DNA from 2 places in the Piscinibacter sp. PDB1-1 genome. Region 2 is predicted to be linked to the other one. Evidence: riboswitches for the same ligand, from Rfam matches in the RefSeq annotation. Region 2 holds a riboswitch; the other holds the start of a gene.
The links. Region 2 has a riboswitch for S-adenosylhomocysteine ahead of metH (methionine synthase). Riboswitches for the same ligand answer to the same signal wherever they lie in the genome.
Positions count from the first base shown of each region.

Region 1: it holds a riboswitch for S-adenosylhomocysteine, as region 2 does, so the genes downstream of both, ahcY (adenosylhomocysteinase) here and metH (methionine synthase) in region 2, are expected to answer to the same signal.

Region 1 is NZ_JBWVZJ010000002.1:717,455-721,609, forward strand. It holds gene AC1KAR_RS15000 (HAD-IIB family hydrolase) at 1-4, opposite strand, end outside; gene AC1KAR_RS15005 (MFS transporter) at 34-1,272, opposite strand; S-adenosyl-L-homocysteine riboswitch at 1,413-1,496, shown strand; gene ahcY (adenosylhomocysteinase) at 1,580-3,007, shown strand; gene AC1KAR_RS15015 (TlyA family RNA methyltransferase) at 3,139-3,906, shown strand; gene metF (methylenetetrahydrofolate reductase [NAD(P)H]) at 4,003-4,155, shown strand, end outside.
Region 2 is NZ_JBWVZJ010000004.1:38,978-43,132, reverse strand. It holds gene AC1KAR_RS19625 (HD-GYP domain-containing protein) at 1-1,032, opposite strand, end outside; gene AC1KAR_RS19620 (OmpA family protein) at 1,136-1,771, opposite strand; S-adenosyl-L-homocysteine riboswitch at 1,921-1,996, shown strand; gene metH (methionine synthase) at 2,061-4,155, shown strand, end outside.

The DNA.
Region 1 (4,155 bases), on a different contig from region 2:
GCATGCGTGTGATTGTGCGAGCGCGACCGAGTGTCAGGCCGGCACGGCCTCGACCGGCGTACGCGGCCCAGGCGGCCGCGCGACGGCAAACGCGCATTGCACGATACCGGCCGCCAGCCCCACGCCCACGCCGACCTGCCAGGCCAGGTTGTACGAACCCAGCGCGTCGTAGATCAGGCCACCGCCGTAGGCCCCGACGAAGCTGCCGACCTGGTGGCTCATGAAGGCGACGCCACCCAGCATGGCCTGCCAGCGCACGCCGAAGGTCTCGCTGATCGAGCCCGCCACCAGCGGCCCGACACCGAGCCACAGAAAGCCCATGATCGCGGCGAAGACGAGCGTGCTCGCAGGCGTGGGCAAGGTCATGAAGTACCACGCGATGCCGATCGAGCGCAGCACGTAGATGCTGCCCAGCAGCAGCAGCTTGTTCCAGCGCCCCCCGGCCCAGCCGAAGAACAGGCTGCCTAGCACGTTGAAGCCACCGATCACGCCGAGCGCCTGGGCGCTGAGCATCGGGTCCATGCCGCACAGCGCGAGGTACGACGGCAGGTGTGTCGTCAGAAAGATGAGCTGCATGCCGCACACGAAGTACGCCGCCGTCATCACCACGAACGGCGGGTGGCGCAGCGCGTCGCGCGTCATCGCGCCGGCGCTCTTGTTGTCGTCGCCGCTGGGCGAAGGCGGCATGGGCAAGGTGTCGGCGCGGCCGGCGTACCAGGCGGCGGGCAGGATCACGAGCGAGAGCACGATGAAGCCGAGCAAGCCAACCCGCCAGCCCTGCGCCTGAGCGAGCGCCTGGCCGAGCGGTGCGGCCATCAGCGCACCCAGGGAGCCGGCGGCCGACACGATGCCCAGCACCGAGCTGCGCATCGCCGCCGACACCGCGCGCGAGGCCACCGCCATCGCGAACGCCGGGCCGGTGACGGCCATCGAGGCGCCGATCGCCACGCCCGCGCCGAGCAGCACGGCGACGAAACCGTGCGCGGTAACGAGCAGCGTGAGGCCGATCACATAGAGCACGGCTCCACTCAGCATCAGCCGCTTGAAGCCCACGCGCAGCGCCCAGGCGCCCGCCACCGGTTGCAGGAAACCCCAGGCGAGGTTTTGCACTGCGATGGCGAGGGTGAAGTCCGACACCGAGATGCCCACATCCTGCGTGAGCGGCGGCATGAAGATGCCCAGACTCTGGCGCAGGCCCATGGCCAGGCTGAGCATCAGCGAGGCGCCGACGAGGATGGGCAAGGCAGGGCCGAGTGCGCGCAGCTTGCTCATGGTGTCTCCGGTGTTGTAGTGACGCGCAAGCTACGCCGATCGCTGAAGGGCCGTTGTCGCCTCGGCGATACCCCCTTGGCCGGGCGGGATGCGCAATCCGACCTGGAACCGACACAGACGGTGAACTACAATCCGCCCCACTTTCCGAGGAGCGTTGCAAGGCACCCCCAGCATGGCGTGGTGCCCCAGGCTCGGAAATCTTCTTGCAACCGCGCTCACCCGCACGACAGTCCTCGTGGGTGAGTGGTGTATGTCTCCCATCCCCATCTGTGCTGCGTGCGGGTTCCTTCATTGACCGGAGCCCGACATGAACGCCGTTCTCAAACCTTCTCAAGACAACGCCATCCGCGACCTCTCGCTCGCCGACTGGGGCCGCAAAGAGATCAAGATCGCCGAAAGCGAGATGCCCGCGCTGATGGCCATCCGCACCGAGTACGCCAAGACCCAGCCGCTCAAGGGCGCGCGCGTCACCGGCTCGCTGCACATGACCATCCAGACCGCGGTGCTGGTCGAGACCCTGCAAGCCCTGGGCGCCGAAGTGCGCTGGGCCTCGTGCAACATCTTCTCGACGCAAGACCACGCCGCCGCCGCGCTCGTGGCCGCCGGCACCCCCGTGTTCGCGCACAAGGGCGAGACGCTCACCGAGTACTGGGACTTCACCCACCGCATCTTCGACTTCGGCCCCAAGGGCTCGGCCGGCGAAGGCCCGAACATGATCCTGGACGACGGCGGCGACGCCACGCTGCTGATGATCCTGGGCAAGAAGGCCGAGAAGGACGCCTCCGTCATCGCCAACCCGACCAGCGAAGAAGAGACCTGCCTCTTTGCCGCCATCAAGGCCAAGCTGGCCGAAGACCCGACCTGGTACAGCCGCAAGTCGGCCCAGATCATCGGCGTGACCGAAGAGACCACCACCGGCGTGCACCGCCTGAAGGAAATGAGTGCCAAGGGCACCCTGCCCTTCCGCGCCATCAACGTGAACGACAGCGTCACCAAGAGCAAGTTCGACAACCTCTACGGCTGCCGTGAATCGCTGGTCGACGGCATCAAGCGCGCCACCGACGTGATGGTCGCCGGCAAGATCGCTGTCGTGGCCGGCTACGGCGACGTGGGCAAGGGTTCGGCCCAGGCCCTGCGCGCCCTGAGCGCCCAGGTGTGGGTCACCGAGATCGACCCGATCAACGCGCTGCAGGCCTGCATGGAAGGCTACCGCGTGGTCACGATGGAATGGGCGGCCGACAAGGCCGACATCTTCGTCACCACCACCGGCAACAAGGACGTCATCACCCACGACCACATGAAGGCGATGAAGAACAACGCCATCGTGTGCAACATCGGCCACTTCGACAACGAGATCCAGGTCGCGTCGCTCGAGAAGTACGAGTGGGAAGAGATCAAGCCGCAGGTCGATCACGTGATCTTCCCGGACGGCAAGCGCATCATCATGCTGGCCAAGGGCCGCCTGGTGAACCTGGGCTGCGGCACGGGCCACCCGAGCTACGTGATGAGCTCCAGCTTCGCCAACCAGACCATCGCGCAGATCGAGCTCTACACGCACCCCGATTCGTACGACATCGGCAAGGTCTACGTGCTGCCCAAGCACCTCGACGAGAAGGTCGCCCGCCTGCAGCTGACCACGCTGAACGCGCAGCTGACCGAGTTGACCGAGGAGCAGGCCGCCTACATCGGCGTGCCGAAGCAAGGTCCGTACAAGCCCGACACGTATCGGTACTGAGCCCCCCAGTCGCTGGCGCTCCTGCCCCCGAGGGGCGCCACCCTGCGGACCGGCGAAGCCGGCTCCGCGGGTGTTGCTTGATGTCGGGCTTGTCGCTGCGCGACTTGCCCGAACCTTTGATCGGATCTTCCATGCGGGCTGACCAGCTTCTTCTTCAGATGGGCCTCGCGCCCACCCGCTCGGCCGCCACGCGGCTGATCGAGCGCGGCGCCGTGCGCTGGCTCGGCCCCAAGGGCTGGGCCGTCGTCAACAAGGCGGGGCTCGATGTGCCCGAGGGCTGCGAGATCGAGATCACCGACGACGCGGAGCTGCGCTTCGTGTCGCGCGGCGGGCTCAAGCTCGAAGGAGCGCTGAAGCACTGCGGCATTGATGTCACCGGCTTCACCTGCCTCGACCTGGGCCAGAGCACGGGCGGCTTCACCGATGCATTGCTGCAAGGCGGTGCCGCGCGGGTGGTCGGCATCGACGTGGGGCACGGGCAGTTGCACCCGAAGCTCGCGGGCGACGAGCGCGTGGCGAGCTACGAGGGCATCAACGCGCGCGACGTGGCTGGCAGCGCCTTTGCGGCCGAGCACGCCGAGCACAGCTTCGACTTCGTCACCGCCGACCTGTCGTTCATCACCTCCACGCACGTGTTGCCCACGATGGTGACCTACCTCAAGCCCGGCGGTCACCTGCTGCTGCTGGTCAAGCCGCAGTTCGAGTTGCAGCCCGCGCAGATCGGCAAGGGCGGCATCGTGAAAGACAAGGCGCATTTCGTCGAAGTCGAGAACCGCATGTGGCAGGCCAGCAAGGCGCTGGGCTTGAAGGTGCAGAAGTATTTCCAGAGCCCCATCCAGGGTGGCAACGGCAACACCGAGTTCTTCGTGTGGGCGAAGCAGCCCGCGCAGGCCGAGTAAGACAACGCGTACGCACGCCACCCACCGATCAGGCTGACCTTCGATACCTCAGCCCGAACGGGTTGTGGTCTGACATGAGTTAAGTAAAGGTTCCGCATGAGCACAACCCCACTCCCGCTCAGCCTGGAGTTCTTCCCCCCCAAGACGCCCGAGGGCGTGGCCAAGCTCGCGGCGGTGCGCCAGAAGCTCTACGCACTCAAGCCGCAGTTCTGCTCCGTCACCTACGGCGCAGGCGGCTCCACGCAAGAC
Region 2 (4,155 bases):
TCGCAGCACCACCGCGAGTTCACCGCTGCCCAGGCACACATAGCTGCCCGGGGGGTAGATGCCCGTGGTCTGGATGATTGCCTTGCCGGCCTCGTCGGCCTGCTGGTGTTCGTCGAGGTAGGCCGCCTTCACCGCAGCCGACGCCGCCAGCGCCGGGCGGGCGCGGCGCATGCTCAGGCGGGCGGCATAGATGTCGGCACGCTGGAGCAGCCGCGCGAGCTGCATGCCTGGCGCCTGCGCAGCCAGCGGGCCGGCCGAGGTGCCGTGGTGATGCGCCACCGCCTGCAGCCACAGTTCGTCGCGCACGCCCGCCTCGTGAAGGCAGGCCACGGCGCGCGCGGCGTGGGTGTCGATCTGCGCACGCTGCTCGGGCGTGGGTGCGGTCTCCTGCAGCGCGAGCTGGTCTTGCAGCGCAGTCATCGAGATGTTCATCGTCAACGCGGCACAGCGCAGCGAGCGGCGCCATTCATCGGTGAACGACGGCAGTTGGCGCGCCGCCAGATCGCACAGCACGGCCACGAGCAACCCATGGAACACGCTGTACTGGTGGGCGTCGCTGGTGGTCGATTGCACCAGCACGAGCAGCGCGGCATCGGCGTCGGCCTGGGCGAGTTCAAGCAGTTCGCGCTGCAGCCTGAGCAGGCGCGGCAAGAAGTCGGCGGGCGCCGGGTCCTGCAGCAGCACGCGGCCGCGCATCTGCAGGTCGGCCCAGGAGGCGCCTCGGCTTTGTTCGAGCGGCGCGGGCTGGGTGGGGGCGACCATCACCGCGCCATCGGGCGTGGCACGCGCCATCTGCCCGAGCGATGCGTTGCGGCGCAGCATCGCATCGAGCTTGCCGGCGAGAGCGCGGTTCAGCAGCTCGCCTTCGAGTTCGTCCACATAGATCGCGCGCGAGACGAGGCGGCGGCGCTGCTCCTCGGTGGCGACCAGCACGCCCTTGGCCAGCAGCAGGTGCCCCGATGCGTCGCGCACCGACACCGGCGCAGGCTGGCCGAGGCGCAGGATTTCCGGGGGGATCTGGACGACGGGCATGGTGGGGAAGCTGGCGCGATCCTGCGCCCAAACAGTCAGGCGCTCCCCTGGTTGTCGGCCCCGTGCAGGCGGACTTGAGCCGCCTGCGCCTCGGTGCGGCCCCTTACTTCACCGCTGCCGGCGCCCTGGCCTTGTCGCCCACCAGGATCTCGATGCGCCGGTTGGCCGCGCGACCCGCCTCGTCGTCGTTGCTCGCCACCGGATCGCGCGAGCCGCGGCCGGCCACGGCGATGCGCACCGGCGAGACACCCCGCGCCACGAGCCAGTCGCGTGCGCTGGCGGCCCGGTCGAGCGAGAGCGAGTCGTTGCCCGCCACCGAGCCCTTCGAGTCGGTGTGGCCCACCACGCGCAGGTCGGCGTTGGGCACGTTGCGCAGGGCGATCACGACCTTGTCGAGCACGGCGGTGGCCGCGGGCTTGAGCGCCGAGCGGTTGGCATCGAAGGCCATGTCTCCCGGCAAGGTGATCCACAGGCGCTCGTCGGTCGTGCGCGAGAGGGTGGCGCCGGTACCGCTGAGCGAGCTGTCGAGCTGGCGCTCGGCGGCCTCCATCTGCGGTGACCAGGCCCGCGCGCCCGGCGTCTGCCCGTACACCGGCCCCGGCGACGACCCCGGCACGGCCGGCCCCGAAGGCGGCACCTGCCTGGGCGAGGAACACCCCGCCACGAGCGCCAGCGCTGCCAGGCACGGCGCGATGAAAGCGGCAACAGGGCGGCGATCCGAACGGTGAGCGAGCGTCATGGTCTTTTTGTCTGGGTGGCGAGACCGCCATTGGAACGCGTGAGGCGCGCACAGTTCACGGCCGCCGCGCCTTGTTTGTAACTGCACATGACGCGCAGCACTGCACGGCCCCACGGACACACCCCGTGCAGGCTCGCTTAAAATCGGCCGCTTCCAAGGAGCGTTGCGACGGTGTCTTCTGCTGACACCGCCAGGCTTGGAAGCTCGCAACGACGCTCACCCCAGCCTGCAAACCATTGCATGCGCCGCGGGGGAGCACCGCTTGCGCATGCCGAGTCGACCGACCGCCATGACCACCGCCACGCCCGCCCCTGCCGCCGCACACGACGTGCCCCCGATGAAGCTCGCGGGCCTGGAGCCCATTGCCATCGGCGAAGGCACGCTGTTCGTCAACATCGGCGAGCGCACCAACGTCACCGGCTCCAAGGCTTTTGCGCGGATGATCCTCAACGGCCAGTTTGAAGAGGCCCTCGCCGTGGCGCGCCAGCAGGTCGAGAACGGCGCGCAGGTGATCGACGTCAACATGGACGAAGCCATGCTCGACGCCAAGGCGTCGATGGTGCGCTTTCTCCACCTGATCGCCTCCGAGCCCGAGATCGCGCGCGTGCCGATCATGGTCGACAGCTCCAAGTGGGAGGTGATCGAGGCCGGCCTGAAGTGCATCCAGGGCAAGGGGATCGTGAACTCGATCTCGATGAAAGAAGGCGTGGAGCAGTTCAAGCAGCAGGCCAAGCTCGTGCGCCGCTACGGTGCCGCCGCGGTGGTGATGGCCTTCGACGAGAAGGGCCAGGCCGACACCTATGCGCGCAAGGTCGAGATTTGCGAGCGGGCCTATCGCATCCTGGTCGACGAGGTGGGCTTCCCGCCCGAAGACATCATCTTCGACCCGAACATCTTCGCCATCGCCACAGGCATCGAGGAGCACGACAACTACGCGGTCGACTTCATCGAGGCCACGCACTGGATCAAGCAGAACCTGCCGGGCGCCAAGGTGAGCGGCGGCGTGTCGAACGTGAGCTTCAGCTTCCGCGGCAACGACCCGATGCGCGAGGCCATCCACACCGTGTTCCTGTACCACGCGATCAAGGCGGGCATGGACATGGGCATCGTCAACGCCGGCATGGTCGGCGTGTACGACGACCTGGAGCCCACGCTGCGCGAGCGCGTCGAAGACGTGGTGCTGAACCGCACGCCCGCCTACAAGGATGGTGAGCCGCAACTGAGCGCGAGCGAACGCCTGGTCGAGATCGCCGAGACCGCCAAGGGCGCCGCCAAGGACGACAGCGCCAAGTTCGCCTGGCGCGCCAAGCCCGTGCGCGAGCGCCTGGCGCATGCGCTGGTGCACGGCATCAACGACTTCATCACCGAAGACACCGAAGAGGTCTACCAGGCCATCAAGGCCGAGGGCGGCCGTCCGCTGCATGTGATCGAGGGCCCGCTGATGGACGGCATGAACGTCGTCGGCGACCTGTTCGGCCAGGGCAAGATGTTCCTGCCGCAGGTGGTCAAGAGCGCCCGCGTGATGAAGCAGGCCGTGGCCCACCTGCTGCCCTACATCGAAGCAGAGAAGCTGGCCATGATCGAAGCCGGCGGCGAGGTCCGCTCCAAGGGCAAGATCGTCATCGCCACCGTGAAGGGCGACGTGCACGACATCGGCAAGAACATCGTCACCGTCGTGCTCCAGTGCAACAACTTCGAGGTGGTCAACATGGGCGTGATGGTCCCGTGCCAGGACATCCTCGCGCGCGCCAAGGTCGAGGGCGCCGACATCATCGGCCTCTCAGGCCTCATCACCCCGAGCCTCGAAGAGATGCAGCACGTGGCCGGCGAGATGCAGCGCGACGATTACTTCCGCGGCAAGAAGACCCCCCTGCTGATCGGCGGCGCCACCACCAGCCGCGTGCACACCGCGGTCAAGATCTCGCCACACTACGAAGGGCCGGTGGTCTACGTGCCCGATGCGAGCCGCAGCGTGAGCGTGTGCAGCGACCTGCTGTCGGACGACAAGGCCGCCAACTACATCACCGAGCTGAACGCCGACTACGAGCGCGTGCGCCACCAGCATGCCAACAAGAAGGCCACGCCGCTCGTGACGCTTGCCAAGGCGCGCGCCAACAAGACGCCGATCGACTGGGCCGGCTACGCGGCCCCGAAGCCGAAGTTCACCGGCCGGCGCGTGTTCAAGAACTACGACCTGGGCGAGTTGGCGAAGTGCATCGATTGGGCCCCGTTCTTCCAGACGTGGGACCTCGCCGGTGCCTACCCCGCCATCCTCACGGACGAGATCGTCGGCGAATCTGCCCGCCGCGTGTTCAGCGACGGCCAGAGCATGCTCAACCGCCTGATCAAGGGCCGGTGGCTCACGGCCAATGGCGTGATCGGCC